DNA from 4 places in the Bradyrhizobium sp. CCGB12 genome. Region 3 is predicted to be linked to each of the others. Evidence: riboswitches for the same ligand, from Rfam matches in the RefSeq annotation. Region 3 holds a riboswitch; each other region holds the start of a gene.
What was found. A riboswitch is a leader RNA that binds a small molecule or an ion and turns the genes downstream of it on or off. The one in region 3 is predicted to bind cobalamin.
Positions count from the first base shown of each region.

Region 1: it holds a riboswitch for cobalamin, as region 3 does, so the genes downstream of both, metE (5-methyltetrahydropteroyltriglutamate--homocysteine S-methyltransferase) here and NLM27_RS18720 (energy-coupling factor ABC transporter permease) in region 3, are expected to answer to the same signal.
Region 2: it holds a riboswitch for cobalamin, as region 3 does, so the genes downstream of both, NLM27_RS19600 (TonB-dependent receptor domain-containing protein) here and NLM27_RS18720 (energy-coupling factor ABC transporter permease) in region 3, are expected to answer to the same signal.
Region 4: it holds a riboswitch for cobalamin, as region 3 does, so the genes downstream of both, NLM27_RS39365 (TonB-dependent siderophore receptor) here and NLM27_RS18720 (energy-coupling factor ABC transporter permease) in region 3, are expected to answer to the same signal.

Region 1 covers NZ_JANADO010000001.1:5,489,987-5,497,601, forward strand. The annotation lists cobalamin riboswitch at 3,230-3,422, shown strand; gene metE (5-methyltetrahydropteroyltriglutamate--homocysteine S-methyltransferase) at 3,525-5,849, shown strand; gene NLM27_RS44040 (transposase) at 6,281-6,688, shown strand; gene NLM27_RS44045 (transposase) at 6,594-6,893, shown strand; gene NLM27_RS25405 (SDR family oxidoreductase) at 7,450-7,615, shown strand, end outside.
Region 2 covers NZ_JANADO010000001.1:4,169,253-4,176,867, reverse strand. The annotation lists gene NLM27_RS19625 (NAD(P)-binding domain-containing protein) at 1-23, shown strand, start outside; partial or broken gene NLM27_RS19620 (hypothetical protein) at 140-549, shown strand; gene NLM27_RS19615 (MAPEG family protein) at 592-1,005, opposite strand; gene NLM27_RS19610 (SRPBCC family protein) at 1,052-1,534, opposite strand; gene NLM27_RS19605 (helix-turn-helix transcriptional regulator) at 1,531-1,848, opposite strand; gene NLM27_RS19600 (TonB-dependent receptor domain-containing protein) at 2,145-4,430, opposite strand; cobalamin riboswitch at 4,745-4,954, opposite strand; gene NLM27_RS19595 (DUF1254 domain-containing protein) at 5,316-5,900, opposite strand; gene NLM27_RS19590 (DUF1214 domain-containing protein) at 5,897-6,475, opposite strand; gene NLM27_RS19585 (transglycosylase domain-containing protein) at 6,485-7,615, opposite strand, start outside.
Region 3 covers NZ_JANADO010000001.1:3,951,156-3,958,770, reverse strand. The annotation lists gene cbiE (precorrin-6y C5,15-methyltransferase (decarboxylating) subunit CbiE) at 1-984, shown strand, start outside; gene NLM27_RS18740 (cobalamin biosynthesis protein) at 981-1,349, shown strand; gene cobM (precorrin-4 C(11)-methyltransferase) at 1,346-2,128, shown strand; gene NLM27_RS18730 (cobyrinate a,c-diamide synthase) at 2,128-3,438, shown strand; gene cobA (uroporphyrinogen-III C-methyltransferase) at 3,435-4,166, shown strand; cobalamin riboswitch at 4,212-4,432, shown strand; gene NLM27_RS18720 (energy-coupling factor ABC transporter permease) at 4,469-5,146, shown strand; gene cobF (precorrin-6A synthase (deacetylating)) at 5,188-5,937, shown strand; gene cobT (nicotinate-nucleotide--dimethylbenzimidazole phosphoribosyltransferase) at 5,948-7,000, shown strand; gene NLM27_RS18705 (histidine phosphatase family protein) at 7,007-7,579, opposite strand.
Region 4 covers NZ_JANADO010000001.1:8,545,859-8,553,473, reverse strand. The annotation lists gene NLM27_RS39375 (GTP-binding protein) at 1-686, opposite strand, end outside; gene NLM27_RS39370 (amidohydrolase family protein) at 690-2,180, opposite strand; cobalamin riboswitch at 3,002-3,197, shown strand; gene NLM27_RS39365 (TonB-dependent siderophore receptor) at 3,305-5,581, shown strand; gene NLM27_RS39360 (PepSY domain-containing protein) at 5,584-7,029, shown strand; gene NLM27_RS39355 (alpha/beta fold hydrolase) at 7,295-7,615, shown strand, end outside.

The sequences.
Region 1 (7,615 bases), 1.5 Mb from region 3:
ACCAGCTAAGAGTGGTTGATGTCGATCATCACCCACTCCAATGACGTCTATCGAACTCTGATGGCTTCTCTCCACATTCCACGAAGCCTCTCATCGTCACACCGAGACGGTGCTTGCACGTTTGCGCCACATCGCCTGCTGTCAGGTGCCAGTTGCTGCACGACAGCGTGAGCTTGATGGGGCTTTTGTCATACAATGAGCGTGACCGACGAGCGCCTACCGGTTCAGTAGTAGAGAGAGACGCTACATTATGTCGCTAACCATCCCTGGTCCATTCAAGACCTGGCAACGTAATTGGTAGCAACGGAACTCCTATCTGGTCCCCTCACCCAGTTTGGTCGCAAACACGATGATAGCTCATCGATCGTGCCTCCCAATGTAAGTTGGTCGTTCGAATGCCCTCGCTGCCCCCCCGAGCCTGAAACAGTGACAATAAGTCATCTGTGTGGCGCCACGAATATTTTACGCTTGGTGCCGACGAGCGCTTCCATCGTCTGTGCAGACAGTCACTAGCTCCTTGAAGATTTGCTCTGCCTTGACGCGAGACTTTCCAGGATAGGGAGGATCGCCTCAGCTTTAACTTCTTGTCCGACCGACTCGTCGCGACCCCGCGCAGTAACTCATGAGTCGCTCTGGAAACGCATCCCTCCAAGTTTATCGTCTCCGATCGCCAACCGTGTCCAGAGTAATGTGGCGCAAGATTGCGCGCAGATCAGTAGTAAAGCCGTTGGATTTCGGCACCGCGCTGCAGTGTGACAAGACCGCGCGTTGAGTATTCACAAGAAGTGTTTAACCGCAACTGATCGCTCTAATAGCCAACGCTCGGCCGGGTATAGCCGGCTGTTGATGCGTTCGCCCGGCCTCAGACTGTAACTTGCTTGGCATGCTCAAATTGAGCGCGGCTATATCTTTGAGGGGCAATACTGCAACTGGCCCGATTCTCGCAGGAGCGTCGACTAACCTGTCGAGTGTGATTGAGTTCGAACGTTGACTTATCCTGCAGCGATCGCCGATGCACGACGCAAGCGTCACTTACCGATATATCCGAGGCGGCAGTGGCGATCTCTACGGCCCCACAACACGGTCCATTTCATTCTGGCGTGGAGCTCCCAACTACAGGTGAACGACTGGCGATGACCCTTCAATTTCACCGAGCCGTCGAGCACCTGGAAGTATGGAGCGCAACTGGCCGTAGTTTCTCATTTGTGATCACCTATGCGACCCCGACCGGCCCCGGCTTTCACGGACGTTCCGGCTATGTGGCGTCGTGGCGACCGCTTGGCGATAGCCGTGGCGCCATAAAAATCGGTGGTTCGCCCTTCCGAACGTTCGCCACGGCTGAGGGGGCTTGCAATAGGATGCTCGAATACCTGACGGGGGACAACTGATGTGATGCTGAACAAGTGCGCCGTGCTACGGAGCCTTGACCAAGAATGTCCTGCAGCCTTTGGCGCTCGAGGACACCTTCCTGGAATGTCTCACCAGCAGACTTCTCGCCCAGCCGCCATCAAGCTGCGAGAACATCCTTAAACATTGCCGCATTGCTTGAGCGCCTTTCGGCCGATAGCTCCCAGCGAATGAGGAGAAGCTAAGCCGTGCAGGCATACTTCTGTTTGAAAGGACGCCTTCTCGTGTCGGTGATGTCCGGCTTAGGACGTCTATGTCGATAACCCGACAATGGCGTAGCTAAATCACTCTGCCGGCCGGCTCAGACGCCGCTTTTCTCAGCGCTGTGACGTTCTTCGCATGGCATGCCGATTGCCGATGATGACCGTAGCCGCCAATGCGACGCAGGTCTCGCTGGAGCCAACTCAGCAGCATATGTCGCCATGGCTCTTGATCAGTGTAGGAAGAACGCTGCCCCATGAGACAACCGACGCTCAAACGCAACACCGCCTATTGCAGATCACATGGCAATGATTCGCGACCGAGGAGGGTTTGGAACTACGGGCTGATTGCAGCGCTCCTTTTTAATGCGCTGCTCTGGGCTGGGATATGGCGGGCAGTCGCGATGCTCTTTCACTGAAATGCTCTTCAAAACTTGCAGCCCGGATGTCCGTGAAGCTGCCAAACTGCTAGCGGCCTCAAGGCCCGAGTTGGTCGACGCGCCGCTTTTCCGGATGCCAAGGCTTCACGCCTCTTGGAAGAAGGTGCGTACGTAGCCAGCAAACGGTCGATTAAGCGACTGGTTCACCATCCAATTCCGGTCGGAGGGCACAAACCGAGGGCGCGACCAGCTAGCGGCGGAAGTCTGATCACCGGTCAGTTCCGCGGTCGTGAGCCAGGGCGCCAACCTCGCCGTCGTCGGCGACCCGCTCGAGGCTCTGTCGGGAAGCTGCGGAGCACTAGAACTCTGGGCTTAGGTCTGGCTCGCGCCACTTCATGCACGCTACCAGTTTTGGGCGGCCGCACTAGCACGTCATACTCTTTGGCGAACTTGAACAGCCACTCTCGATCTTCGCTCCCAACAAAGATGCCATCAGTTCGCGTTGCTTCCGCACGGCCGCGCCAATGATCGCGATTTACAACTTACTCTTTATGGCGCTGTGCATGCAACAAATGCGACGCCGGTGCTCCGTACCTTTACATAATCTGGTTTGCCGCAACGCGACTCCGTCCGAGATGCGCTCGGCGCAAACACTCTCCCTCGTAGTGATCGCAACATTCCGTCGCGTTCTGATCAAATGCTATGTGTACTTCGCGACGCTCTCGATAGCATCACGGCTTTTCGACACGAGATCGCCACAACGCCCTGCCCCCAGTCCGACAGAGCGCGCCAGGCTTCATTGCCGTTCCGTCAAAGTGAGATGAAATCGCCCAGCAGGCACATGCCGCCTCAGATTCGCGCCGGAACGCTCTTTTAAAAGGTCCTCCACGGCTTCGTCGGATAAGCCGCGTCGCGACGCCCCGAATTGATCGAGACTCCGAAGTCGAAGACCAGACGCCTCTGCCTGCGCACCCACTGTTTCCGATGACCACACTTCGCGACCATGATCTGGCGGTCGCCAGCAGCCAGCCGATGGCAAACGGTACCGGAGACGTGTGAAGCCCGCGCGCGCACAAATGGTCGGCAGATATTTACAATCCACTCGGGCGGACGTCACGAGGCTTGGCCATGCGTTGCGGCTCGGATCAGATGTCTCCCCATTTGGCGTGTGTCCAATCGGCCAGGAGGATGCGGCCGCGATGTTGAAGGGTTGACGAAACGATTGTTTTGCAGGAAGTTGATTCCGTCCGAGGTTCTCTGGGTCTCGCTTGATCCGGAGCTAAGAGGGAAGCCGGTGTGATGCCGGCGCTGCCCCCGCAACTGTAAGCGGCGAGCCGCTGTCCAATATTGTCACTGAGGCCGGTTGGCTTCGGGAAGGCCGGACAGCAGCGATGATCCGCGAGCCAGGAGACCTGCCCCGGCAACGATTTCGTCCACGGGCGGGGTGTCCCGGTGGTGCGTCAAGCAGTTGCCACTGCGGCGGCCTGTACCTGCGCGCATCCACCTTCGCCTCGCCTCCAAACATGGGGTTGAAGCGATGTCCAACATTTCAGTTCGCGTTGCAACGCTGGGTATGCCGCGCATCGGTCCGCGCCGCGAACTCAAATTCGCGGTTGAGAGCTACTGGGCCGGTAAGTCAAGCGAAGCGCAGCTCTTGGAGGCTGCGGCCGGACTTCGTCTCGCCAACTGGGCCCGGCAAAAGTCGCTCGGCGCGACCGTCATTCCTTCGAACGACTTCTCGCTCTATGACCATGTGCTCGATACCAGCGTGATGGTCGGCGCGATTCCCGACGTTTACGGTTGGGTGGCAGGGCCGGTGTCACTCAAGACCTACTTCGCCATGGCGCGCGGCGCAGAAGAATATGCAGATCGTGGGCATGCCGATCATCGACACGGCGCGGCAGCGCAGGAAATGACAAAGTGGTTCGACACCAACTACCATTACATGGTCCCGGAACTTCGCAAGGACCAAACCTTCAAGCTTTCCTCGCGTAAGCCGATTGAGGAATACGAGGAGGCAAAGAGCCTTGGATACCAGACGCGCTCCGTGCTGGTTGGACCCGTCACCTTCCTGAAACTCGGCAAGAGCGCAGATCCAGCGTTCAATCCACTGTTGCTGCTGGACCAGCTTCTACCGGTCTATGTCGATGTCCTTCGTGAACTAGCCGCGCGAGGTGCGGAATGGGTTCAGCTCGACGAGCCCTGCCTAGTCCTTGACCTAGACGAAGCATCACGCGGCTCATTGCGGCGGGCATATACCCATTTCGCAAAGCAGGTACCCGGCCTCAAAATCATGCTGGCTACCTATTTCGGGAGCCTCGGCGACAATCTCGATACAGCCTTGGCCTTGCCCGTGGCTGGCGTTCACGTCGACCTGGTTCGGGGCTCAGATCAGTTGAGCCTCATCGCCGCCATAGCCCGGAGCGATCTCGTTCTCTCACTTGGAGTCATTGATGGGCGAAATGTCTGGCGCTCCAATCTGCCGGACTTGTTCAACAAGCTGGCGCCCACTATCGCAAAGCTGGGTCATGACCGCGTCGAGATCGCTCCTTCATGTTCGCTGCTTCATGTCCCAGTCGACCTGGAGCTCGAAAGCGATCTCGATTTCGATGTAAAGAGTTGGCTGTCGTTCTCGGTCCAGAAAATCAAGGAACTGGCCACATTGGGAAGTGCGCTCGCCGGCAATCATGCCCATGTATCTCGCCGCCTTGCGGCTTCCAAACGGGCGGCCGTGGCTCGCGAGAAGTCGTCTAAGATTCACAACGCCGATGTCACCCGACGTATGACGACGATTGGCCAAACAATGCGTCGCCGCGACAGGCCGTACGCTGAGCGTGTCGAGCTTCAGCGCGCGCGATTCGCCTTCCCAGCGTACCCAACGACGACGATTGGATCATTCCCGCAGACTGCGGAGATTCGTCGTGCCCGTGCGTCCCACGCGCAGGGAACGTTGAGTGACGCGCAGTACGAGCAGTTTCTCAAAGCGGAAACGGCGCGTGCAGTGAGATGGCAGGACGACATAGGGCTCGATGTGCTCGTGCATGGCGAGTTCGAGCGAAATGACATGGTGCAGTATTTCGGTGAGAAGCTATCGGGCTTCGCCTTCACGAAACACGGCTGGGTTCAGTCCTATGGCTCACGCTACGTCCGTCCGCCGATTCTGTTTGGAGACGTCTCCCGTCCGAGGCCGATGACGGTCGACTGGTGGCGCTATGCGCAGTCGATGACCGAGAAGCCGGTGAAGGCAATGTTAACTGGGCCGGTGACCATTCTGAACTGGTCGTTTGTTCGTGATGATATCCCCCGGAGCAAGGCTTGCGTACAGATCGCGCTCGCGATCCGGGACGAGGTGGCCGACCTTCAGAACGCCGGAGCAAAAATCATTCAGATAGACGAGGCGGCGTTGCGTGAAGGATTGCCGCTGCGCAAGTCACAGTGGAAAAGCTATCTCGATTGGGCCGTAGACAGCTTTCGCATTTGCTCTTCAGTCGTTGCAGACGAAACGCAGATTCATACTCATATGTGTTATTCCGAATTTAACGACATCATTGATGCTATCGCGGATATGGATGCCGACGTCATTTCGATCGAGACGTCGCGATCGAAGATGGAACTGCTGGACGCCTTCAGGAGCTACAAGTACCCAAATCAGATCGGTCCGGGCGTCTATGACATCCATTCGCCGCGCGTTCCTGATACGGCCGAGATGAAACACCTCCTGACGCTCGCGCGCCAACAGCTCTCCGACTCTCAACTATGGATTAATCCCGATTGCGGCCTGAAAACCCGAAAGTGGGAGGAAGTGCGTCCGGCCTTGGTTAACATGGTCGCAGCTGCCCGGGAGCTACGAGCGGCAACCTGATCTCTGCGGATCGAACTTTACCCTTCCGTTCACGAGAAAAACCCGGCGCTTCGCGATCATTAGACCGACTGAAAAGCACTACGCCTTCACGTGAACGGGATCTTGTCACGGGGCGGACATCGAGCTCCTTCCGCGGCGTGCGGTAGGACGGCGGTCGACGCTGGTCTCGCACTACAAATGCCGCGGCACACCAGAGGCGCGAACTCGGCGACGGCAATTCCTCGCTGGCGCCGATTTTGACGAACACGCGACGCTCGTCATTGAGGGTGACCGTCGGATCATAGCTAGCCGGCTGCGCATCACTGGCAACGATGCTCCCGCCTAGGGCCGATCGACATTCAGGATTCCCAATCGGTTGATAGCTGATTCATAGAGCACCGTGATTCGACACGGTGCGGATGATGGAGGCGATATGAGCTGACCAAGGCGCAATGGGCGAGGATTTCGCCGCTTCTGCCTGGGGAAGCTGGCGATCGAGACGGTCAGCTGCGGAGAACCGTCCGTTCGTCAACGGATGTTTGTGGGTTTTGCGGTCGGGCGCCCACTGGTGCGACCTGCCGGAGCGGTACGGCAAGTGGAGAACGGTGCATCAGCGCTTCAACCGCTGGTGCCATGCTGGTGTCTGGGAGCGCGTGTTCTCTGCTCTGTCCCCCGGTCATGACAACCAGTATCTGATGATCGACAGCACCATCGTTCGTGCCCATCAGCAGGCGACGAGCGGAAAAGGGGGCCAAAGATCGGGCGCTGGGGCGCTCCCGAGGCGGACTGACCAAGATCCACATGCTGGCCGATGCGCTCGGCCATCCGCTGCGCTTCATCGTCACGGTTGGACAGGTTAATAACATCACCCAGGCGCCCGCACTGCTCGATGGCCAGAGCGGCGATGCCGTGCTCGCCGACAAAGACTATGACTGCAACGCCCTGCGCGCGACCATCGCGGAGAGCGGCGCCACGGCGGTGATCCCATCAAGCCGCACCCGCAGGATCATCATTCCGCGCGACGCCGACGCCTACAAACAGCCCAACTGTTTGATTGCGTCATGATGCATGATGCGCCAAGTGCCTATGCTTGATCGGCCAGGCAGAACGGACATGGTGTCCAACGCAAATCGTAGATGAACCTAACGTACGAGGCGGGTTACGTCTGATTTGCGATCGTTCAAGCGCGGGCTGGGCTTCCCGGAAGGCGTTCTGAGAGTATTCTTGCAGCGTCAATGAGGCGCATCGCTGTGGATCGGCCTCAATTAGGCGGGGGCCAATTCGATCAGGATCATGACGCGGCTCATCGTCTGTCCGCACGCCCAGAGTCTTCAGGATTCTATTAGCCGTTGCGGATCGTGTGAACCCTGAACAGGAGGCCGACCACATGCGCAGGTCCTCTAATTGGCCTTGTAATGAACATGCGTTGTTGTCAGAAAGCATACGCGCAATGTTTGAAAGCTGCGAAACTGTCTCCGGACCTGCCGCTGGATCGCTCACCCCACTTGGACCGCCCGCTTCGTTGGTGTGGCCCAAATCCTGCAACGGTTTCTCGGGCGAGGCGAGAGGATAGGAGGCGCGGTTGAGTCTTGATCTACTAAATGGCGATGCGGCGTCGGACGTGGACATCCCGCTTTCAGGCGTTGAAGCCGGTTCCCAGCGGGGAGAACGGAGGACGCTGTTGCTGACTGGGGCGACGCGTGGCATTGGTCACGCTACCGCAAAGCTGTTTTCGGAAGCTGGCTGGCGCATCATATCTTGCGCGCGCCAGCCATTTGATGACGAGC
Region 2 (7,615 bases), 220 kb from region 3:
CTTCGGGATGCGGCTGTTCGTGAGGCAAATGTCGGCGGGCGGACCACAGATCCATCCACCGTCGTCGTCGCGGACGACATCGAAGTCACTCCTGAGAGAAGGAGAAAATTCGTAGGCTGAGCGGGTGGCCGCTGCGGTGATGTGCATCGGCCAGATCGGCAATCCGCCACCGCACGTGACACTCTCGGCGAACTTGGCCCAGCACCTGATGCCGGCGTGGAATCTGTCCACTGCCGAAGGCGGCTTGATGGCGAGCGGCGATGCCTTCGGCTACATGCTCGCGGTGCCCGTGCTGACGACGCTGACCGATCGTATCGACGCCCGGCTCGTACTCCTGGGCGGCTCGGTCGTCAGCGGACTTGCGACCCTGGCATTCGGCCTCTTCGCGCAAGGATTATCATCGAGCGGCGGCGGCCCGCTCCGAAATCGGGACGCCTCCTGAATTTCGCACCCGTTTTCGCCAATCGCGATGCGCTCGGCTACATTCTCGGCTATGGCGCGCACTGCTTCGAGCTCTACGGCATCCGCACCTGGTTGGTCGGATTCTTCTGAAGTCTGAACGATCGCCTTGTGCTGATGGGTGGAGGTACCTCACCAGATGGCCGCCACCATCGTCGTGATAATAAGGGCGATCGTCACGAACGCTCCGGCAACATAGAGGATGGTTCTGATGCTGCCACCCTTGGCAGCTTTGCCGCCACGCAAATAGACCGCAACGTGGATCAGGCGGATCGCGACATAGACCCATACGAGCGTTGCAAGCGTAGCAGGCCTCACGCGCACCATCATCGCCAGCACAGCGGGGACAACGAACGGCGTCAACGCCTCTACCGCGTTCATGTGGACGCGATCGATGCGGTAAAGCAGGTTGTTGTCATCTGCCGGCAGGACAGGTCCGGAGAGGGCTCCCGCCCGACCCTTGGACGACCCTGAATGCACCGCAAGCACGATGGATATGAGGCAAAGGAGAAGCACCCCTGCAATGCTGAACGAGTAAGCAGCCATACGGACCTCCGCCATCAATGATCACGTCGCATTGGACAAGCGAGCGTCAGGCCTCGCACGCCATGCGCTCGGCAAACCGCCGAAGGTAGAGCGGCCAGCCCTGATCGCTTCCAACGCCTGCATGCTCGGCTTCCCAGCCTTCGCCATGCCGTTCGAGGTGGCGGTGTTCCAGCTCCAATCTGGTCCGGCCTGGCGTCTCGGCGATGAACCGCACCTCCCATTCACTGGTCTTGTCGGGATCGGTCTCGATTTGCCAGCGCGGGCTGATGTCCCAGCTAAGCACGCGATGGGGCGGTTCAAAGGCCAGCACACGCGCCCAGCGGCATTCGCTGCCGTCAATACCTCGATCATAGATGTGTCCGCCCACGTGAGGTTCGAACACGGTCTCTGCGATGGGAACAGCGAGCAGATTGTGCTCGCGCGGCTTGAAGCTTCCGAAGTCTTCGGTGAAGACCTTGAACGCGCGCTCGATGGGCGCCTCGACGACGATAGACTGTTTGATAGGCGCAGCCGATATACGTGCGTTCATTGCTGGTTCTCCCGTGGTTTTTCTACGGCTTCTTTGTAAGCTGCCAGCGTGTGGCTCCAGAATCTGTCGAGCCACGCGCGCATCTGGCCGAGCCCTGCTGGATCAATGTGATAGACGTTGCTGGCACCCTTCGGCTCAGCACGAACCAGGCGGGATTCGCGCAGAACCTTGAGATGCTGTGATACGGCCGATTGTGAGACGGTCAGCTCGCGCGTGATTTCAACGACTGTGCGAGGCCGGGCGCCCACCAGTTCGAATATCTGCCTGCGAGTAGGATCGCCGAGAGCAGCCAGTTGCGCGCTGTCTTTAGCCATAGCTACCCCGCGCGGCGCCGGTCATGCCTGCGGGTCCTCCAGTAGCAAGAGAGATAATTAGTTGTAGCTTATGATTAGTGTAAACTAATTATCGAGTCAATCGGTGCCGAGCGACAAAATAGTAGTCTCATTTTGGCTTCGAACGAGACGCGATCCGCCAGGCAGAGATGCAGTCTGGCGTGTCTGTGTCGGTCACTCGCTCATATCGGGTGCGCGGCGCCGGCGGGCCATCGCTCAAAGGCGAGGATCCCGCATGAAGATCGGATCGCGCGCGCCTTGCCGGCTGCGCGCTACCACTACCACTTGAACGACGCTGCCACCTCGTAGCTGCGGGGCGCACCGAGAATGATCTGGTCGGTGTATCCGGGATCGCCCCACGCCGCGTAGAGCTTGTTGGTCAGGTTTCTCACGCGGAAACTGATCCGCGTCTTCTCGACACCCGTGAAATATGACTTTGGAATGTCGACGAACGCAAACGCATCGAAGGTCGTGTAGGCATTCATGACAACCAGATTGTCCTGGTAGTTGAAGCGGTCGCCGACATGGCGCATGGACGCACCGATCTCCACCGGTAAGGCCGTCTCGAAGCGGTAGGACGCACCGGCATTGGCGACGAAGTTCGGAACATTGGGCGGCGTATTGCCGGAGTAGGACTGGAACACTCCGTTGCCGTCGACGTAACTGAAGTCGACGAAGCGCGACTGCACGAAGGCGACATTGCCCCACAGCTTCAGCCCGCCGAACGGATTGGTCGCTGCGGCGAGCTCGATGCCCTTGGAGGCGATCTTGCCGGCGACGTTGAAGACGATGCCGCTTTCGGGGACGTAGACGTTCTTGCGCTCGATATCGAACGCGGACGCGGTGAACTCGGTGCGCTTGTCAGCCGACTGCACTTTCACGCCGGTCTCGTAGGTTCGCGACGTCGTCAGCAGCAACGGCACCTGTGGCGCGAGGATGAAGATGTTGGCGACCGTCGGGTCGGCCGCCGTCGCATACTGGCTGTAAAGCATGACGCCCGGGGTAACCTCCCAGGTGTAGCCGACGCGGCCGGTGACGGGATTGAACACTTTCGAGAACGGATAGCCGCGGTCGGTGCGCAGCACGCCGTCGGGGGAGTAGCGCGTGCGGTCTAGCTTGATGTCCTCGAAGCGAATGCCGCCGATAAGCGCGAAGGTCGATGTCAGCTTGAGCCGGTCCTCGAACGACAGCGAGGCGGTGTTGACGCGGGTGTAGATCTTCTCGTCGCTTCGTGGACCATAAAGACCGCGGTCCGGATTAAGCAAATCGACGTAATCGCTGAAGAACAGCGTGTCCTGCGAGACGTTGAACTGGTTGTTGCTCGCGGCCACGGTTGCGACGAAACGATTGTCCATGCCGCCGATATCGGAATTGATAGTCAGGTCGGTGATGTTGCCGTAGAGCCGCTGTGCGTGATCCAGCGCTAGGCGCTCACGATAAATGCTCTGCGCGCCGGCAAAATTGCCGACGGTCTGGTCGAACGACGTGATCTCGTTGTTGAACCAGTGCCGATGGGCGTCATAGCCGTAAACCTGGCTCTTCAGCGAGACGTTGTTGGTGATGTCCCATTGAAAGCCTGACCGCAGCCAGAGCTCGCCCGCTCCGCTACGATTGTCGAGCACGTTGTAATTCGTCGTCAGCGTGCGCGCGTCGATGGTGGGCGTAACAGGCGTGCCGCCGCCGAGGTAGTAATTGCTCCAGGTCCCGGAGACGATCCCCGATGTCGGCACAACGCCCGGCGCGTTCGCCGGCACGATCGGCGTTCCCCAGTAGAAACGGTCCTTGTCCTGCCTGTACTCGGCCGCGCCCCAGACCTTCAGGCTGTCGTTGACGCGATAGTTCAACTGCCCGGAGACATTGCTCAGCTTCGAATAGGCATCGTCGATGAAGCTCTTGTCGTTGAAATGGCTGATGTCGAAGCGATAATCGAGTCCGTTGATCAGCGTGCTGCCGCCGGAGCCGTAGCCGGCGCGGTAGCCGTTGAAGGAATCGTAGGAGGTGAAGGCGTCGTTGACGATCGGGCCAGTGTGCGGCGCCTTGGTGACATAGTTGATTGCGCCGCCGGTCGCGCCGAGGCCCGCCACCAGCGAGTCCGGCCCTTTGATGATCTCGACCTGCTGGAGGCCTGCCACATCCATGGGGCGGCCGGTCATGGTCGAGGGCCCGATCGGGATGCCGTTGTAGAGCGTGCTGAGCTGGTCACCGGAAAAGCCGCGCATCGAGAAGATCGCGGGCGCGCCGGGCGCATCGCCGCCGGTGACGCCGACCGCAGCCTTGGCGACCTCGGTCGTGGTCCTGATGCCCTGATCCTGCATCGTCTGCTGGCTGATGACCTCGACGGTCGCGGGCATTTCCCGCGCCGTGATCCCGAGCCGAGAGCCGACATCGGTAACGGCGGCCGTGTTGAGCGGCGTCTGCACCGGGCCGCTTGACGGCTGCGCCGCCGGAGCCGCGACCACTGCACCACTACGGTTACGCGCCGGGACGCGTCGCGCGGTCCGCGACCATTGATTGCCAGGGCTGACGGCGGGAGCCGGCTTGGACATGGCCGGTGAGACGATCACCGGTCCGACCTCCTGGGAGGCACCGGGAGCCGCAGTCTGTGCCGTCGCCACTGAGGACAGCGATGTCGAAAGAGCTAAGGCGAGCAGGGCAGGTGTAGCGCCCCGAATTTGGCCTGCGAAGCCCTGAGAGATACCGATACGAACACGCGAAAACTCCGGCGCAATGCCAGAAACGAAATGATATTGCACGACAATGCTCTGCGGCGACGCAAACAAACTGTCACCGCGGTTGCCTTTGTCATCTGCCTTCGCCCTAGGCGGCAGATGCGCTGGCTACTCCTCCGACATCGGGGCACCCCGCCCAATGCGTTCGCGCGTGACTCATGGCTGGCAGCAGGTTTCCTGGCTCGCGGGTCATCGCCTTCGACCGCCTTCCCAGAGGCCCAATTCGGGGCTCCAGTGGTTCGTTTGGCCGTCGGCTATCCGCCTACAGTTGCGGGGGCAGCCGCGGAATTGCCCGCCGTAACGGACGCACCGCATTCCCTTGGATTGTCCTCGCGGACACTACCGATCACGAAACTGGCATCTGGCACTATACGCGTCAACATTCGCGCGGAGACTTTAGCCGGCGGGTCGTCTGATGGCGGCACTGTGTTGCAGTTTTGCTCGACCCGCACGGGCCGACGTAGAAATCCGTGTCTCACTTCAAACGAATCGTTGACACCACCATGAAAACACCCGCGGCGGACGGCTTCCCGCGCGGGTGTGACAAACTCTCGATGATGCCAATATGCCGGTGTTTTGCCCGACGTGTCAAAGGGGCGAAGGCGCGCGGCCCGGCTGCTTCTGATCGTCAACCGAAGAGCGCAATGATTTCAACGCCCTCGCTACTGTGCATGGGGTTGTTTTTCATGTTTTTGTTGTTGCGCCGCCGAAGCGGCCTGCTCAGCGGCGGCCGCGCGGCGCTTCGGCCTTGGCGGGCGCTTCGGTCTGCGGCGCGCAGGTTGCGGCTTGAAGCGTGGCCTGGGCCTGCGGCATGAGGCCCGGCTCGGCGGCGAGCGCCTTCATCACGATCAGGCCCGTCGTGCTTGGGGAATCGATGATCAGCCGGTCGGCCGCGGTGACCTCTTCGTCCTCGGGCAGCTCGTTGTGCTGCGCTTCCGTCATCAGGTCGAGCTCGATCACCTTGCGGCCCGCCGAGCGGTCGTTGATGGCGTAATAGGCGATCTCGTTGCGGGTGTAGAACGACACCGAGGTGTAGGCCTGGCTGACGGGCACCGTGAGCTTGAGCGGCCCGCCCGTGAGGTCGTAGCGGCAGATCGCGAGCGCAAAGGCCGGGTCCATGAACGGCATCGGTGAGGTCTGCGGATCGGCGAGGGGAAGCTGGGTGACGCCGTTGAGCTTCGTCATCGGCGTCAGCCGCGAATAGGCATCCTGCGTCGCGATCCGTGGCAGCGCCAGCACGCTGACGAGATGGACCACGAGGCCCAGAACGATGCCGGCGACGATGGTGAACAGCAGGCGGATCATGAGCAGCCCACCGTGCTGATGGTGGGCATCGGCGCATCGCGCTGGGTACGCGTGGCGACCCCGACCGGGGTGTCGTAGAGGCGCAGCATCAGGGCGTAGCGCTCGATGCCGCCGGTCGGCAGCCAGTTGCCGGCGCGCGAGCGCGAGGCGATGCGGATCTCGAACGAGCCGTCGGATTGCCGCACGATCTCCTGGCTGGTGAAGCCGTAGCGCTGCAGCGAGTTGGCGACGAGGTGGCCCTTGCGGTCGTAGAGCGTCAGCGTCCAGAACCGCGCCGGCGGCGTCACGCCGGAGACGATCACGTCGCAGCGGCCGTCGAGCGCCTTCTTCTTGTCGTCGGCCGTCGCGGTGAAGGCGACGCCGTCGCCGGTGCCGATCGGCAGCTCGCCGTTGCGCACGATGGTGGCGCGCGAATAGGGATCGACGTCGGCGGTGCCGGTGCGCGGCCGCGCGGTCCAGGCGCCGATGGTCAGCGTGCCGATCTCGGTGCCGCGCGTCGTCGTCATCCAGGTCGCGCCGACGCCGACCACGCTCGCGAGCAGAAGGGCCGTCAATGTGATCAGGATCAGCCGCACGGGTTTCGATCAGTTCTTGCGCGGGGCGGAGGCGTTGGCGTTCTCTTCCGCATAATTCTGCGGGAAGGCGAGCGCACTCGTTGACGAGGACGGCTTGGCCGGGTTGATGTCGGCGGCCGACGATTTGTTCGCAGTCTTGGCCGCATCATCCAGCAGCTTCTCGACGCGCACCAGGATGTCGGCGCCGCGCTTGGTCAGCACGGGCGGCGGACCGGGCTTGGTCTCCGGCACCTTCGGCGCCGCATTGGCCTGCGTGTTGCCGACATGCTGCGGCGGCAGCTTCTGGCCCATGCCGATGCCGGGGATTTCCCGGACCTCGACGCCCTGATGCGCCGCGAGCATGATGTCGTGCCAGGTCTGCGCCGGCAGTGAGCCGCCGGTCATGCGGTTGGTCGGCGAGTAGTCGTCGTTGCCGTACCAGACCGCGCAGGTGAAATTGCCGGTGTAGCCGACGAACCAGGCGTCGCGATACGCATTGGTGGTGCCGGTCTTGCCCGCGGTCGGAATGCCGTCGAGGGCAGCGCGGCGCGCGGTGCCTTCGCTGACGACGTGGCTCATCATGCCCGCCATGTCGGCGGCCACAGAGGCGGGGATCGCCTGCCGCGGTTTCGGGCCGTCGCGGTCCCAGCGCCAGACCAGGTCGCCGGCGCCGGTGCGCACCTCCAGCACGGAATGCGGCGTCACCGCCTTGCCGCGGTTCGGGAACGTCGCATAGGCGACCGCGTGCTCGAGCACGGTGACTTCGTCAGAGCCGATCGGCAGCGACGGCGTATCAGGCAGCGGCGCCTTGAGGCCGAAGCGGCGCGCGACCTCGACGATCTTGGCGCGGCCGATCTTGGCCGGGTTCGGCGCCTTCGGCTGCTCCTTCTGGCCGATCGCGATCGACAGCTTCACCGGCACGACGTTGATCGAGCGCGTGATCGCCTGCGTCAGCGTCACCGAGCCGGAATAGGAATGGCCATAATTCTGCGGGCACCAATTGCCGATGCAGACCGGGCCGTCGACCACGATCGAGTTCGGCGTGAAGCCGTTCAGAAGCGCGGTCGTATAGACGTAAGGCTTGAACGAGGAGCCGGGCTGGCGGTAGGCGTCGGTGGCGCGGTTGAACTGGCTGGCGCCGTAGTCGCGGCCGCCGACCAT
Region 3 (7,615 bases):
CGGCCAACAGCGGTGCTCGCCTCTGGCGATCCCTTCTGGTACGGCGCCGGAGCTATCCTTGCCGAGAAGCTCGAGACAAGCGAGTGGATCGCGCATTCGGCGCCGTCGACATTTTCGCTTGCGGCCGCGCGGCTGGGCTGGCGCCTCGAAGCCGTTGCCTGCCTTGGCCTCCACGCTGCGCCGTTCGAGCGTCTCGTGCCGCACCTTGCACCGGGCGCGCGCATCATTTGCCTGGTGCGCGACGGGAAGGCGGCCAGTGATCTCGCAAAATGGATGAGCGAGCATGGATGGGGAGCCTCGAACTTCTGGACTCTGGCGGCGCTCGGCGGGCCACGCGAAAGCATCAGGGAACATCGTGCCGATGGCTTTGCGGACGACCTCGCTGGAAACCTGATTGCAGTAGCCGTCGAGGCGAAGGGCGGGCAGGGCATGCCCCGCAGTTCGGGACTTTTGGACGATTCCTTCGTCCACGACGGTCAGATCACCAAGCGGCCGGTGCGCGCGCTCGCGCTCTCGGCGCTGGCGCCCCGACCCGGCGAACGGTTGTGGGACATCGGCGCGGGCTCGGGGGCGATCTCGGTCGAGTGGGCGCTGTGCGGCGGGACAGCCATTGCGATCGAAGCGCGCGAGGATCGTGTCGCGAACATTCGCAGCAATGCCGCCGCGTTCGGATTGACGCATCGGATCAGTATCGTCACGGGGCGGGCGCCCGGCGCTCTGGCTGCACTGGACGCGCCGGACGCTGTCTTCATTGGTGGCGGTCTCGATCACGCGATGTTCGATACCGTCTGGTCGCAACTCGCGCCGGGTGCGCGGTTGGTCGCCCATGCAGTCACGTTGGAGACGGAAGCGCTGCTCGGCGAGCTGCACCAGCGTCACGGCGGTGAGCTGATGCGGGTGGAGATCGCGCATGCCGCTCCGCTCGGCCGCTACAGGTCCTGGGAAGCGGCACGGCCTGTGGTGCAATGGAGTGCGGTCCGATGAAGGTTGCCGGGCTCGGATTCAGAAAAGATGCAACGCTGGCCTCATTGCGCGAGGCGCTTCTGGCCGCCGGCGGCACCGACGGCCTTGCGGCGGTGGCGACCGTCAGCGACAAGGCCGACGCCGAAGCGCTAAAGCAGCTCGCGCGCGAATGCGGCCTGCCGATCAAGGCGGTCCCGGCGAATTTGCTGGCCGGCATCGACACGCCGACGCAGTCCAAGCTCGTCACGGAAAAGTTCGCCACCGGCTCGGTTGCCGAGGCCGCGGCGCTCGCGGCGGCCGGCCCTCGCGCGCGGCTGATTGCGACACGGGTGGTCTCGCAGGATCGCACCGCGACTGCGGCGATCGCCGAAGGAGACGGCACATGACGGTGCATTTCATCGGCGCCGGACCCGGTGCTCCCGATTTGCTGACACTGCGCGGACGCGACCTGATCGCGGCTTCTCCGGTCTGCCTCTATGCGGGATCGCTGGTGCCGGAGGGCGTGCTGGCGCATTGCCCGCGAGGGGCGCGCATCGTCAACACTGCACCGATGTCGCTCGACGAGATCATCACGGAGATCGCCGCCGCGCATGCGGAAGGCAAGGATGTCGCGCGGCTGCATTCCGGCGATCTCTCGGTCTGGTCGGCGATGGGCGAGCAGCTTCGTCGCCTGCGCGCGCTCGGCATTCCCTACACCGTGACGCCGGGCGTGCCATCTTTCGCTGCTGCTGCGGCCGCGCTGGAAACCGAGCTGACGCTGCCCGGCCTCGTCCAAACCGTGGTGCTGACACGCACACCAGGTCGCGCCAGCGCGATGCCTGAAGGCGAGAAGCTCGCTGCCTTCGCCGCCACCGGCGCAGTGCTCGCGATCCATCTGTCCATCCATCTGCTCGACAAGGTCGTCGCCGAGCTCACGCCGCATTATGGCGCGGACTGCCCGGTTGCGATCGTCTGGCGCGCGAGCTGGCCGGACCAGCGCATCGTCCGCGCGACCCTCGGCACGCTCGATGCCGCCGTGGGGAGCGAGATGGAGCGCACGGCGCTGATCCTGGTCGGCAAGACGCTTGGCGCTGCGGATTTCGACGAGAGCCGCCTCTATGCCGCCGACTATGACCGCCGCTATCGGCCTGTCGGCACCGAGCCGCGCTTTCCGGAGGTGTCGTGATGGCGGCCGGCCTCGTCATCTCCGCACCTGCCTCTGGCGTCGGCAAGACAACGCTGACGCTGGCGCTCGCGCGCGCCTGGCGCAATCGCGGATTGAACGTGCAGTGCTTCAAGAGCGGCCCCGACTATATCGATCCCGCTTTTCACGCCGCGGCCACGGGACGCGCGTCCGTCAATGTCGATAGCTGGGCGATGGACCGCGGGGGCATCGCGCATCTCGTCAGCCGCGGCGCGGATGCCGACGTCGTGCTGGCCGAGGGCTCGATGGGTCTGTTCGACGGCGTCGCCGCGCGCGGTGTCTCCGGCACCGGCGCCACCGCCGACATCGCGGAGATGCTGGGTTGGCCGGTGGTGCTGGTGATCGATCCCTCGGGACAGGCGCAGACGGCGGCCGCGATTGCCGCGGGCTTGCGCGATTATCGCGCCGGGGTGCGCCTTGCCGGCGTCGTGCTCAATCGCGTCGCTAGCCCGCGTCACGAGGATCTCGTGCGGCGTGCGCTTGATGATGCCGGCATTGCCGTGTTCGGCGCACTGCCGCGCCACGCCGAGATCAGCCTGCCGAAGCGGCATCTCGGCCTGGTGCAGGCCGAGGAGCAGGCGGAGATCGGCAAGCTGATCGACGAGGCCGCGCGCTTCGTCGCCGAGCATGTCGATCTCGATGCGGTGCTGCGCTTCGCTGCAAGCTGGTCGCCGCAGCCTGCCGCGAATGGTCTCAACGTGATGCCGCCCGGCCAGCGCATCGCGCTGGCCCGCGATGCCGCGTTCTCCTTCGTCTATCCGCATATGCTGGAAGCCTGGCGGGGGGCCGGCGCCGAGATCTTGCCGTTCTCGCCGCTGGCCGATGAAGCGCCCGACGCAAGCGCTGACGTCTGCTGGCTGCCCGGCGGCTATCCCGAGCTTCATGCCGGCAAGATCGCGGCCAATGCACGCTTCCGCAGCGGCCTGCGTGCTTTTGCCGAGACGCGGCCCGTGCATGGCGAATGCGGGGGCTATATGGTGCTGGGTGCTGCTTTGACCGACGCCGACGGTATCAGCCATGAGATGGCGGGGCTGCTCGGTCTGGAGACCAGCTTTGCCAAGCGCCGCATGCATCTGGGCTATCGTCTTGCCGAATTGGCCGCGCCGATCCCGGGGCATCAGGTCGGCGCGCGGCTGCGTGGCCACGAGTTTCATTATTCGACCATCCTCGCGCAGCCCGATACGCCGCTGGCGGTCGTGCACGACGCAACCGGCGCGGTCATCGCCGAGACCGGCTCGCGACGGGGCCACGCCACCGGCACGTTCTTCCATCTGATCGCGGAGGACCGGTGAGCGGCTTCGTCACTTTCATCTCCGCCGGCCCCGGCGATCCAGAGCTGCTCACGGTGAAGGGGGCTGCGCGGCTGCGCGAGGCCGACGTCGTGCTCTATGACGACCTTGCCTCCGGCGCGATTCTTGACCTCGCCCGGCCCGGCGCCAATCTCGTCGCAGTGGGCAAACGGGCAGGGCGGCCCTCGACCAAGCAACACCACGTGAACCGCCTTTTGGTCGACTATGCCGCGACAGGTGCGCGTCTGGTGCGCCTCAAGTCCGGCGATGCCGGCATTTTCGGCCGGCTCGAGGAGGAACTGGAGACGCTGCGGGAGGCCGGCATCGGCTACGAGATCATTCCCGGCGTCACCTCGGCCTGCGTTGCCGCCGCGCAAGCCGGCATTCCCCTGACCCGGCGCCACACCTCGCGGCGGGTGCAGTTCGTGACAGGAGCCGACGTTACCGGCGAACTGCCGCCAAACCTGAATTGGGCGGCGCTGGCGGACCCGGAGGCAACGACCGTGGTCTATATGGGCCGGCGCACCTTTCCGGCGCTTGCCGCGAAATTAATCGAACATGGCCTCGCCGCTGATACGCCGGCGCTGTTCGCGGAATCTCTCGGCCGTTCCGACGAGCGGCTGGTCCGTACCACCATTGCCGAACTCGCCGAGCAGCTTGCGCGCGGCGGCGCCGCTTCTACGGCCGCCGTCATCCTGTTCGGGGCGCTGGCGGGGGATTATCCGTCATGATGGCCGCGGTCGCCCTTCGCCCCTTGACGCCCGGCTGGCGAAAGAGGCACACAGGAGAGGCATGGTGCTCGACGCGGCGCAAAGCGCCGGAGCATAATCGGGAATGGGGATGGGCGGACCCAGTTGCGGCGCCCAAAACCCCAGCCGCCCCCGCGACTGTAAGCGGTGAGGGGCTCCGAACCGCCACTGGGCCGCAAGGCACGGGAAGGCCGGAGATCCCCAGTGAACCGCGAGCCAGGAGACCGGCCCTGCACGTTTTGAGGCCAAGGCCGTCGGGTGTGACGGCAGGAAGGATCTGAGCCATGCATATCGAACCCGGAATCGTGACGGGCGCCAAGCTCGTGCTGAGTTACGCAACCGGCATCGCCGCAGGCGGCGTTGCGCTCAAGCTTGCGGTCGAGACCGTGCGCGAGCAGGGCATCGGCTCGCTCGCCGTGCGGACGCTGGCTACCACGGCCCTCGTGTTCGTGTTCTTCGAGATCCTGCCGCACTTCCCGGTCGGCGTCTCCGAAGTGCACTTCATTCTCGGTTCGACGCTATTCCTGTTGTTCGGTGCGGCGCCGGCGGCCCTCGGCCTTGCGTTCGGCCTGCTGCTTCAGGGCGTGTTCTTCGAGCCCGCCGACATCCCGCAATATGGCATGAACGTCACGACGCTGCTGGTGCCGCTATTCGCGATCCAGGCGATCGCCACGCGGATCATTCCGCGCAACACCGCCTATGTCGATTTGAGGTATCGTCAGGCTTTGGCGCTTTCGACGACCTACCAGGCCGGCGTGATCGCCTGGGTGGCGTTCTGGGCGCTCTATGGCTCCGGCTTTGCTATGACGAACCTCGCCAACATCGCGACGTTCGCCGCGTCCTATGCGCTGGTGATCGTGATCGAGCCGCTCGCCGATCTCGCGGTGCTGGCGCTGGCGAAATCGCTGCGCGGTGTCACCGCGCCCGGCCTCGTCACGCCGCGCCTGCACAACGCGGCATAAGAGACCAGCGAAGGACGGTGCGGCCGTCCTTCGCGCTCGCGATGCTCACGCTCTCCCTGATAGGCATCGGTTGCGGCGATCCCGGGCAGCTCACGCGCGCCGCGATCCGTGCCATCAACGCCGCCGATCTCGTCCTGATCCCCCGCAAGGGGACGGCGAAATCCGATCTTGCGGATCTGCGGCGAACGATCTGCGCGGACGTGCTCACCAGCGCGAGCACGCGGATCGCCGAGTTCGATCTTCCCGTGCGCGATGCGGGCGAGACGGATTACCGCAAGGGCGTGGACGATTGGCACGATGCCGTGGCCGCGACCTGGTCGCAAACGATCGCGAATCATCTCGAAGGTAACGGCAAGGTCGCGCTGTTGATCTGGGGCGATCCATCGCTTTACGATTCCTCGCTGCGCATCGCACGGCGGCTCAATCCGTTGCCTGATATAGAGGTCGTGCCCGGGATCACCTCGATCCAGGCGTTGTGCGCGGCGCATGCGCTGCCGCTCAACGACATCGGCGAGCCGTTCCTGGTCACGACAGGCCGCCGCCTGCGCGAAGGCGGCTGGCCGCAGGGCGTCGACACCGTGGTGGTGATGCTCGACGGCGGCGCGGCGTTCCAGTCGCTCGATCCGGCCGGGCTCCACATCTGGTGGGGCGCCTATCTCGGCATGCCCGATCAGATCATCATGTCTGGTCCGCTCGCCGAAGTCGGCCCGCGCATCGTCGCCCTGCGGCAAGAGGCGCGCGAGCGGCATGGCTGGATCATGGACAGCTACATTCTCAAGCGCCTGATGTAAGCGAGGCAGCATGCTCCCCGAATGGGTCACCCAGAAATGCCCTGAGATCTCCGCGCATCATCGCGAGGCAGCGATCGGGCGGCAGGCGCAATTGACCAAGCCGACCGGCGCTCTCGGCCGGCTCGAGCAGCTCGCCATCGAGCTTGCGGGCCTGCAGGCGACGGAGCAGCCCCGCGCCGCGCGCGTGCCGATCATCGTGTTCGCCGGTGATCACGGCATCGTCGCGCAGGGCGTGTCGGCCTATCCGCAAGCCGTGACCATCGCGATGATGGCGAATTTTGCCTCGGGCGGTGCTGCGATCTCGGTGCTGGCGCGTGAGCTTAGCTCGAACCTCGAAGTCGTCGATGCCGGTACGCTGGCCGAGGCGGAGATGGCGGGCGTCGTTACCGACAAGCCGCGTCGTGGCACGCGCGATTTCAGCGTCGAAGCCGCGCTCACACCTGCCGAGTTGGCATTCGCCTTCGAAACCGGTCGGCGCGCCGTCGCGCGCGCGGAGGCCCATCAGCCCGATCTCCTGATCTTCGGAGAGATGGGCATCGGCAACACCACGACGGCGGCGGCGATTGCAGCAAGCCTGCTCGGCATCAACGCCGAGGAGATCGCGGGCAGCGGTACCGGCATCGACGCGGCCGGCCGCGTGCATAAGGCGCGCGTGATTGATGCTGCAATCGCGCGGCATGGCGTTGCGGGAGCGACGCCGGAGCAGATCCTGTGTGCCATCGGCGGTTTGGAGATCGCGGCGATCTCAGGCGCCATCATTGCGGCCGCACAGCGCCGCATCCCCGTATTGATCGATGGCTTCATCGTGTCGGTCGCAGCGCTCGTAGCCGTACGTCTCAATCCCTCGTGCCGGCCGTTCCTGTTGCCGTCGCATCAATCGGCAGAGCAGGGGCATCGGCTGGTGCTGCGTGCGCTGAACGTGCAGCCGTTGATCAGCCTCGATCTCAGGCTCGGCGAGGGATCGGGCGCCGCGATCGCATTGCCGCTGGTGCGCCTCGCCTGCAGCCTCCACAACGGCATGGCAACCTTCGCGCAGGCCAATGTGCCGGACCGGCCGGCCTGATACGCATCAAGCCGCGCGCTGATTGACCGACACGACGCGCCAGCCGCTCGCGAGCCGGTCGATCCGGGTCAGCGACAGCGGATCGATCACGAAGCGCAAGGCCCCTTGCGGTGTCAGATCCAGCGCGATGCAGAGTGCAGCGCGGATCGTGCCGGAATGCACGACGAGCGTTGCTGGTCCGGCTCCGATCCGTGACAGACCCAGCCGGACGCGCGCGACCTGATCTTCAAAGCTCTCGCCGCCCGGTGGCCGCCCGTGCGCCGGATCGCTCCAGAATTGCGCATGGGTCTCGTCGCCAGCCGCGGCGATCTCGTCATGCCGACGGCCGGTCCAGTCGCCAAAATCCTGTTCGCTGAACTCGGGCACCAGCTCTGGCGCGAGCCCCAGCGCCTGCGCGGTCTCGACCGTGCGCCGCGACGGGCTGGCATAGCTCGCCGCGCCTCCTGGCAGGCGCTGCCGCAGTGCCTGGAATTGCGTGGGATCGCCGAGATCGGCCGGCGCGTCGGCCGCATGGATCGTTCCCGCGATGCCGTCGACCGGCGCATGCCGTATCAGCCAGAGGAAGGTCTCGCCTTCCATGCTCGTCTCCAAGGAAGTTGGTTGCTGTGGCAATAC
Region 4 (7,615 bases), 4.6 Mb from region 3:
CGCGGCAGCGAGAGCGGCTGGTCCGACGTCCAGCTCAGCGTCTCGAAGCGCTCTTCCGCCGGCCGTCGCGGCCCGACCTCGCGCGGCGCGGGCGCGCGATCGACATTCGCTGGAAACAGCAGCGCGGCGGGAATCTCGCCGTGATTCGCATCGACCACCACGGCAGGGACGCGCTGCGCACGGATGGCTTCGCGCATCCGGACACCCGCGCCCGCGTCCGCCAGATCCAGCTTGCTGAGCGCCACGATATCGGCGACGCGCAGTTGCGACCGGTGGAGCGCGTCCTCAAGGGCGGCCGGCGACGCGGTCGCGTCCATCACGCAAAGCACCGTCTCCAGCGGCGCCTCGCGCAGGATCACGGGGTCCATCAGGTTGCGCACGATGTCGGAGGGGTCCGCGACGCCGCTGGTTTCGATGACGATGTATTCGGGCCTGGGATCGCGCCGCAGCAGCGTCGAGAGCGTGCGGAGCAGATCGCCCTCGAGCGAGCAGCAGATGCAGCCATTGGCGAGACTCACGACGCCGTCGTTCGCACCCGCGATCAGTTCCGCATCGATATTGATCGCACCAAAGTCGTTGACCACGGCGGCGATCCGCCGTCCCTCGGCGTTCGCCAGCAGATGATTCACGACCGTGGTCTTGCCCGCCCCCAGAAAGCCCGTGACCAGGAGAATGGGGACCGGCATGTGTCAGGCCTCGACGACGGGGCGACGCACCGGCTTTCCCGGCCGCGCGGTCACGTCGAGCACGCCATCGCTGATCAGTGGCTGACCGCTGACAATCAGATGCCGCACGCCTTCCGAGGGACGGTTCATCGCCGTGAAGGTCGCGCGGTCCGAGAGCTTTTCGTAGTCGAACACGACGATGTCGGCATCGGCGTCCTTCGCAAGCCTGCCCTTGGCGCGCATCGCGGGCGTGCTCTGCGAGAGGATTTCCGCCGGGATCAGCGCGCATTTGCGCACGCCTTCGAGCAGCGACACGGCCTTGCGCTCGCGTACCCATTCGCGGATGAACTTCGTGAAGCAGCCGGCCGAGCGCGGATGCGAGGTGGCATCGTCAGGCAGCGGCCAGGCATCGCCGGTGTAGGTCTTGCCGTCCGACGTCGTCCACGGCATCGCATCGGACGCGATGGCACCGCCGGGATAGAGCACCGACATGTCGAGCAGGTCGCGGTGATGCGCATTATGCTCGGTGTCGAGGATGTGCCAGAGCACCAGCGAGGAGGGCTCTTCGGCCTGCGCCTTCAAGAGCTCCTCACGGTCGTGGAAACGGTAACCGTCAGTCACGCGCTGCACGGAATCGTAGCCGGTGCCGTTGCGCTCGACGAATTTGGGATCGCTGAAGAACGCCGCCGCCAGCACGGTCGAGCCGGTGCCGTAGGGATAGGCCTCGACCGTGATGGGCAGGCCCTGCGCCTGCGCCTTCTCGACCAGCACGCGGCAGCGCGCAATGTCGGTCTTGCTCGACGAGTTGAAATGGCAGATATGCATGTGCGCGCCGGTGGCGCCGGCATAGCCGATCAGCCGGATATAGGCTTCCACCGCGCTTTCGGGGTCGATACGCGACATGAAGGCGACGTGGGTGAAGGTCGGGACGTCCTTGGCCGCAGCCAACTGGCAGACCGCCGTCAGCTCCTGCACGCCGGCGCCCGGCGCATAGGCGTTCAAGATGCCGATGCCGATGCCGCCTTCGTTCAGGCCCCGCCCGAGGCGCTCGAGGATGCCCGCGACCTCGGCATCGGTCGCGACGTTGTCCATCCAGCGGCGGTCGCGCATGGCGTTGCCGAACGCCTCCAGCGAGCTCTCCGCATTTGAGCCCGTCATCGCGCCGATGCGCGCAAAGGCCCAGTTGGTGGCGGCGCCGTAGTTCAGCACGCGCCCTTTCCTCGCCTGCCGCTCATACCAGGACCCGACCGGCAGCACACCGGCCTCGAGATCGAGCGTGGTCGTCACGCCGTCGAACGCCTGCATGCGGTCGGCCGGGATCGACTGGCCATGCGCGTGCAGATCGATGAAGCCGGGCGCGACCACGAGGCCGGTGGCGTCGATGACCCGCTCCGCGCCGCCGAGCGAGGAGCCAACCGCGGCGATCTTGCCGTCCACAACCGCCACGTCGCCGATGGCGTCCATCCCGCTCGCGGGATCCACCACCCGGCCACCAGAGATCACCAAGCTGCTCATTCCACACTCCTCCGCGCTGAAGTCGCATCAAGGCAGATTCTGGAAGGAACGACCACCTCCACCGAGGCCGATGCATCATGCTCGCACGGAAGGTCATTTGGCAGGCAATTCGCAGACACGCCGTCGCGTCCTCGCGGCATGTTCTGCCCGAGCTGCGCTCTCCTCTTCACACCCTCTCGCCAGAAAGGGCGCAGGGAAGACCGGGCGCCGGCTGGCACCCATAAGACCCCTGCGCTGAACGAATGCACACGCAGTGCACAGGGGAGACACAGGGCAGCCGAGACCAGGCCTTCCCTGCGCGATGGTTTGACGGCCTATGCCGCGCTCTCCCGGGAGCCGAGTTCCTTCTGGCCTCCCTCACCCCTGCGAAATTCACGACACCGCGCCGGTTGACGCGATGACGCCTTCGCCAAGGCTTGACCGTAGCAACGACGGCCAGGACCACACGGTTTCGCCGTACGCGGACGACCCTGCTTCGCCAAGAGGCTTCGCAGGGCACAGGCGCCGTCCGTCTTCGCAGGACGTGCCATGCTCACGAGGTTCATCTCGCCCTGCACGCCACAGCCCGCCTTCAACGCCGCCCGCGTCCACCGCAATCCCAGCCCGCGTTCGTGACGACGTACGACCGCCCCTTTGGTGGGCCGGGACGGGCGACACATACGACAAATCCGAATTTCGGTAAAGTGGAATATTTTTGCGAGAAGGGACTGACGCTGAGTCGAGCTGCCGGACGAACGCTGAGCGATCGGCACGTCGGGCCGATGACGGTGCGGCGCGTTGATCTGTCTCGGGACGGCTAGTTGACAGCCCTTTGCAAATAAAACTAGGGTGCCTGCGACGGTTCTCCTTCGGGAGATCAATAGGGAATACGGTGCGGGGATCCCCCAACGCCGTGGCTGCCCCCGCAACTGTAAGCGGTGAGCCTTCGCCAAACGCCACTGGGCCTGCGGGCCTGGGAAGGCGGCGACAGGTAACGACCCGCGAGCCAGGAGACCTGCCGTCAGTCGTGGTCACACGCGAGCACATTGGGCGGGGTGTCCTGGTGGGTGTTGGGCTGCCGTCCTCTTGGGGCAGTGGCCAGACTGCGTTCGCGGTGACGTGCCACGTTATCGCGAGTCCTATTGATGACCTCCCGTACCATCTTCGCGCCACGGCATCGCCGCGCGTTGCTCCGTTCAGTTGCATTCTCCTGTTTCGTGTTGTCGACAGACGGCTGGGCACAGTCCGCAAGTCCGGTCCAGATGCTCGACCCCGTGGTGGTGCAGCCGCCGGCAACGCCGCCGAGTACCCGCAGCACCCGACGCAGTTCTGCTGCCGCCCGCGCCGCGCGTTCGCGCCAGCAGCACAACATGGCTGCCAACACCGATACACCGATTTCCGCGCCGACTGGACCTGTCTTCGCCGCGCCGACGCTCAACCTCACCGGCGCGACCACGGCGGGCAGCCGGCTCGGCCTCACACGACTGCAGACTCCGGCCAGCGTGGAGGTGATCTCCGCTGAAACCATCGCCGAGCGCGGCCAACAGAACATCGTCGACGCGGTAACGCAAAACGCCACCGGCTTCACGGCGAGCCCGGCACCGGGCAATGGCGGCGTCTCGTTCAATACCCGCGGCTTCACGGGCCTCGGCTCCGTCATGACGCTGTATGATGGCACCCAGCTCTATATCGGCGCCGGGACGGTGACCTTTCCGTTCGACACTTGGTCGACCGAGCGCATCGAGGTGCTGCGCGGCCCTGCATCGGTGTTGTACGGCGCGGGCGCGGTCGGCGGCGCCATCAACGTGGTTTCAAAACTGCCGTTGTGGATCTCCCGCAACCAAGCCGAGGTCTCGCTGGACAGCAACACGACGCGGCGAATTGCCGTGGACAGTGGCGGTCCGGTCAGCGAGAACGTCGCCTATCGGATCACCGCCTCCGGCAACATGTCGGATGGCTGGGTCGATCGCGACAACACCTCGAATGTCGCGCTTCATGCCGTGGTCCAGATCAAGCAGAGCGAAGACGTCACCTGGACGCTGTCTACGGACTACGGTGACCGCGACCCTTCGCGCTACTTCGGCACGCCGCTGATCAACGGCAGGCTCGACGAATCGCTACGTTTCAAGAATTACAACGTCAGCGACAGCCACATCCGCTACCAGGACAGCTGGAATCAGGTGAAGACCGAATGGCAGATCGCCGACGGAATTTCGGTTCAGAACACACTTTACTATCTTAACTCCAAGCGGCACTGGAAGGACGTCGAAAGCTACGCCTATAACCCCGCCACTGGCCTCATCAACCGAAGCAGCTACATCGAGATTTTTCACGATCAGCAGCAGGTCGGCAATCGCATGGATGCGAAATTCCGCGGGCATGTCCTTGGTATGGCCAATGAGTTCGTCGCAGGCTTCGACGTCAACAGCATCAATTTTACCCACACCAACAATTCACCCTACGGCGGCTCGTCGTCCGTCAACCCGTTCAATTTCGTTCCGGGCGTATTCAACAGCCCAAACGCCACAATTCCGGGTTACGGCAGTGTGACTAACCAGTATGCGCTATTTGCCGAGAACAGGCTGTCGGTCACCGAGCAACTGTCCTTGATTGCCGGCATCCGCCAGGACGAACCGACAATCACGCGCACTGACTATGTCTCGCCGGCCAACCACTTCGAGAAATCGTTCTCCTCGACAACCTGGCGCGCCGGAGCGGTCTATACACCGGTCAAGGATCTCGCTTTCTATGGCCAGTACGCCACCGCGGTCGATCCGGTCGGAGGGCTCATCTCACTGTCCTCCGCAAACAAGAGCTTCGACCTGGCCACCGGCAGACAGATCGAAATTGGTGTTAAGCAATCGTTCTGGGGCGGCCGCGGCGAATGGACTCTGGCCGGCTATGAGATCGTGAAGAACAACTTGCTGGCACGCGACCCCAACATTCCTTCGCTGACCGTCCAGGTCGGCCAGCAATCATCGCGCGGCGTCGAAGCATCGGTCGGCTTCCTGCTCGATTATGGTTGGCGAATCGATGCCAATACCGCCTTCCTGCGCGCGAAGTACGATGACTTCGTGCAGGCGGTCGGCGGCGGAAGTGCGAATTATGCCGGTAACGTACCTGTCAATGTACCGCAGAACGTCTCCAATATCTGGGCGACCTGGGCTTTTGCACCGAACTGGTCGGCCAACGCGGGCGTACAGATCGTCGGCAGGACTTATGCGGACAATGCCAACACGGTGACACGCCCGGCCTACAACATTGTCAATGCCGGCGTGCAATGGAAGCCTGATCTCAACACCACCGTGTCGTTCCGCATCTACAATCTCTTCGACGAGGTGTACACGATGTCGGGCGGCACCACTCAGTGGCTGCTCGGCATGCCACGCACTGCGCAGCTCGCGGTCAACGTGAAGTTCTGAGCGTGGCACGAACCCTGAAACGCACACTTCGGCGGTGGCTATACATCGGCCACCGCTGGGTCGGCATCGTCACCTGCCTGTTTTTCGCCATGTGGTTCGTTTCCGGCGTGGTGATGATGTACGTCGCTTTTCCCGGCCTTTCCGACAAGGAAAGGCTGGCAGCGCTTCCTGATATTGAATGGGAGAAAGTGGCGTTGTCGCCGGACGACGCGATGAAGACGGCGGGCGCCACGCGCTATCCGCGCGATCTTCGGCTTTCCATGCTGGCCGACGAGCCGGTGTATCGGATAGCCGGCTGGGACGGCAAGCGGCGGGCGATCTCTGCAGCCGATGGCCGGGACATCACCGGTGTTTCCGAACAGCAGGCGCTTGCGGTCGCACAACATCATCCCGCAAGTACATCGCCGCAGCTCGAAGAACTCATCGATCGGGACCAATGGAGCGTGACGGCCCGCTACGATCCGCTGCGACCGCTTTACATCATTACGCTCGGCGACAATGCCGGTACCAAGCTCTATGTCTCCTCACGCTCCGGCGAGATCGCGCTCGACACCAACCACACCGAACGCGTCTGGAACTGGCTCGGCTCGATCCCGCACTGGATCTATCCGACCGTGCTGCGCAAAGATGGGCCGCTGTGGCGGCTGGTCGTGCTTTGGATCTCCGGTATCTGCCTGATCATCGGCGTCACCGGCATCTGGATCGGCATCCTTCGCGTACGCCTGAAGCGGCGCTATGCGAGCGGCAGGATCACGCCTTATCGTGGCTGGATGGCATGGCACCACATCACCGGCCTGATCGCGGGTATCTTCGTGCTGACCTGGACATTCTCCGGTTGGCTTTCGCTCAATCCCGGCGAATATTTCGCAAGCCGCAACACGGCGCGCGAGGTGCTGCAACGCTATGCCGGCCATGATGCGCCGACGATTGCGACGAAGCTGCCAACGCCGCAATCCGCCGTGGTCGAAGCGCGCTTTGTCTGGCTTGATGGCAGCGCGATGATGATCGCCGCGTCGCGTGATGGCACGCAAAGACCTCTGGATGTGACGTCGGGCCAATCGGCAACACTTCCGCAGGATCGCCTCTGGACTGCCGCAACAAAATTGTTGCCGACAGCGCGCATCGTGGAACGGTTAACCCTCAGGGAATACGACGCCTATTGGTATGCACATCATCACGACCGCGAATTGCCGGTGCTGCGCGCCGTGTTTGATGATGACGCGAGAACATGGTTTCACATCAGCCCTGTCACGGGCGACATCATTGGCCGCGTGGACAGCAGCCGGCGCACATATCGCTGGCTGTTCAACGCGCTGCACAGTTTCGATTTTCGATTGCTGCTGGTGTATCGCCCGGCCTGGGACATCGTGGTGTGGCTGCTGTCGATCCTTGGGACCATCGTTTCGGTGAGCGGTGTCGTCGTCGGCTGGCGTTATCTGCGCAGTTGAAGCAAATCCGCTTCGTACAGTGCCCGTTACTCTCCAGCGATTCGCCGAACGACCATTCCTCTCCCGCGACCCGCCCGTTCAGGCGCTTGCTCCGACGCAGTCAGTTACGGAACTTCGCTGCATCGCTCGTAGTTCCGCGGCAGGAACGCGGACGCCAGGAACATGCAACCGACCGCGAAGCTGCTCCGCCGTCTTCTCGCCCCCATTGTCATTCACTGAGCTAGGCGGGGCGGCTTACGGTGGGCAAAGTTCCCAAAGGTTCCGCGTGATCGTCCGACGTCTTCTGCAACGCGACTCCAATTATTCCGTTTCGCGCCGCGCTCTCCTCGGCGGACTTTTGTCGGCAGGGAGCGCTCTCGCGCTCGGCGGTTGCGCCGGCTTGGGCGCGACCGGCGCGCGCTTCGACGCATCGTCGCTCTCCGTCGACCCCACATTGCTTGTCACCACCACGCGCAAGCCCGTCAACGGCGGCCGCACGAAACCCTGGTTCGGGCCGGAACGCGCGACCAGCATGACGGTCGCGCGAGCCAGGCTGGTGGCGCCGGACGAGAGCCGTCTTTCTCTCGCCTCGGTTGGACTCGGCGAT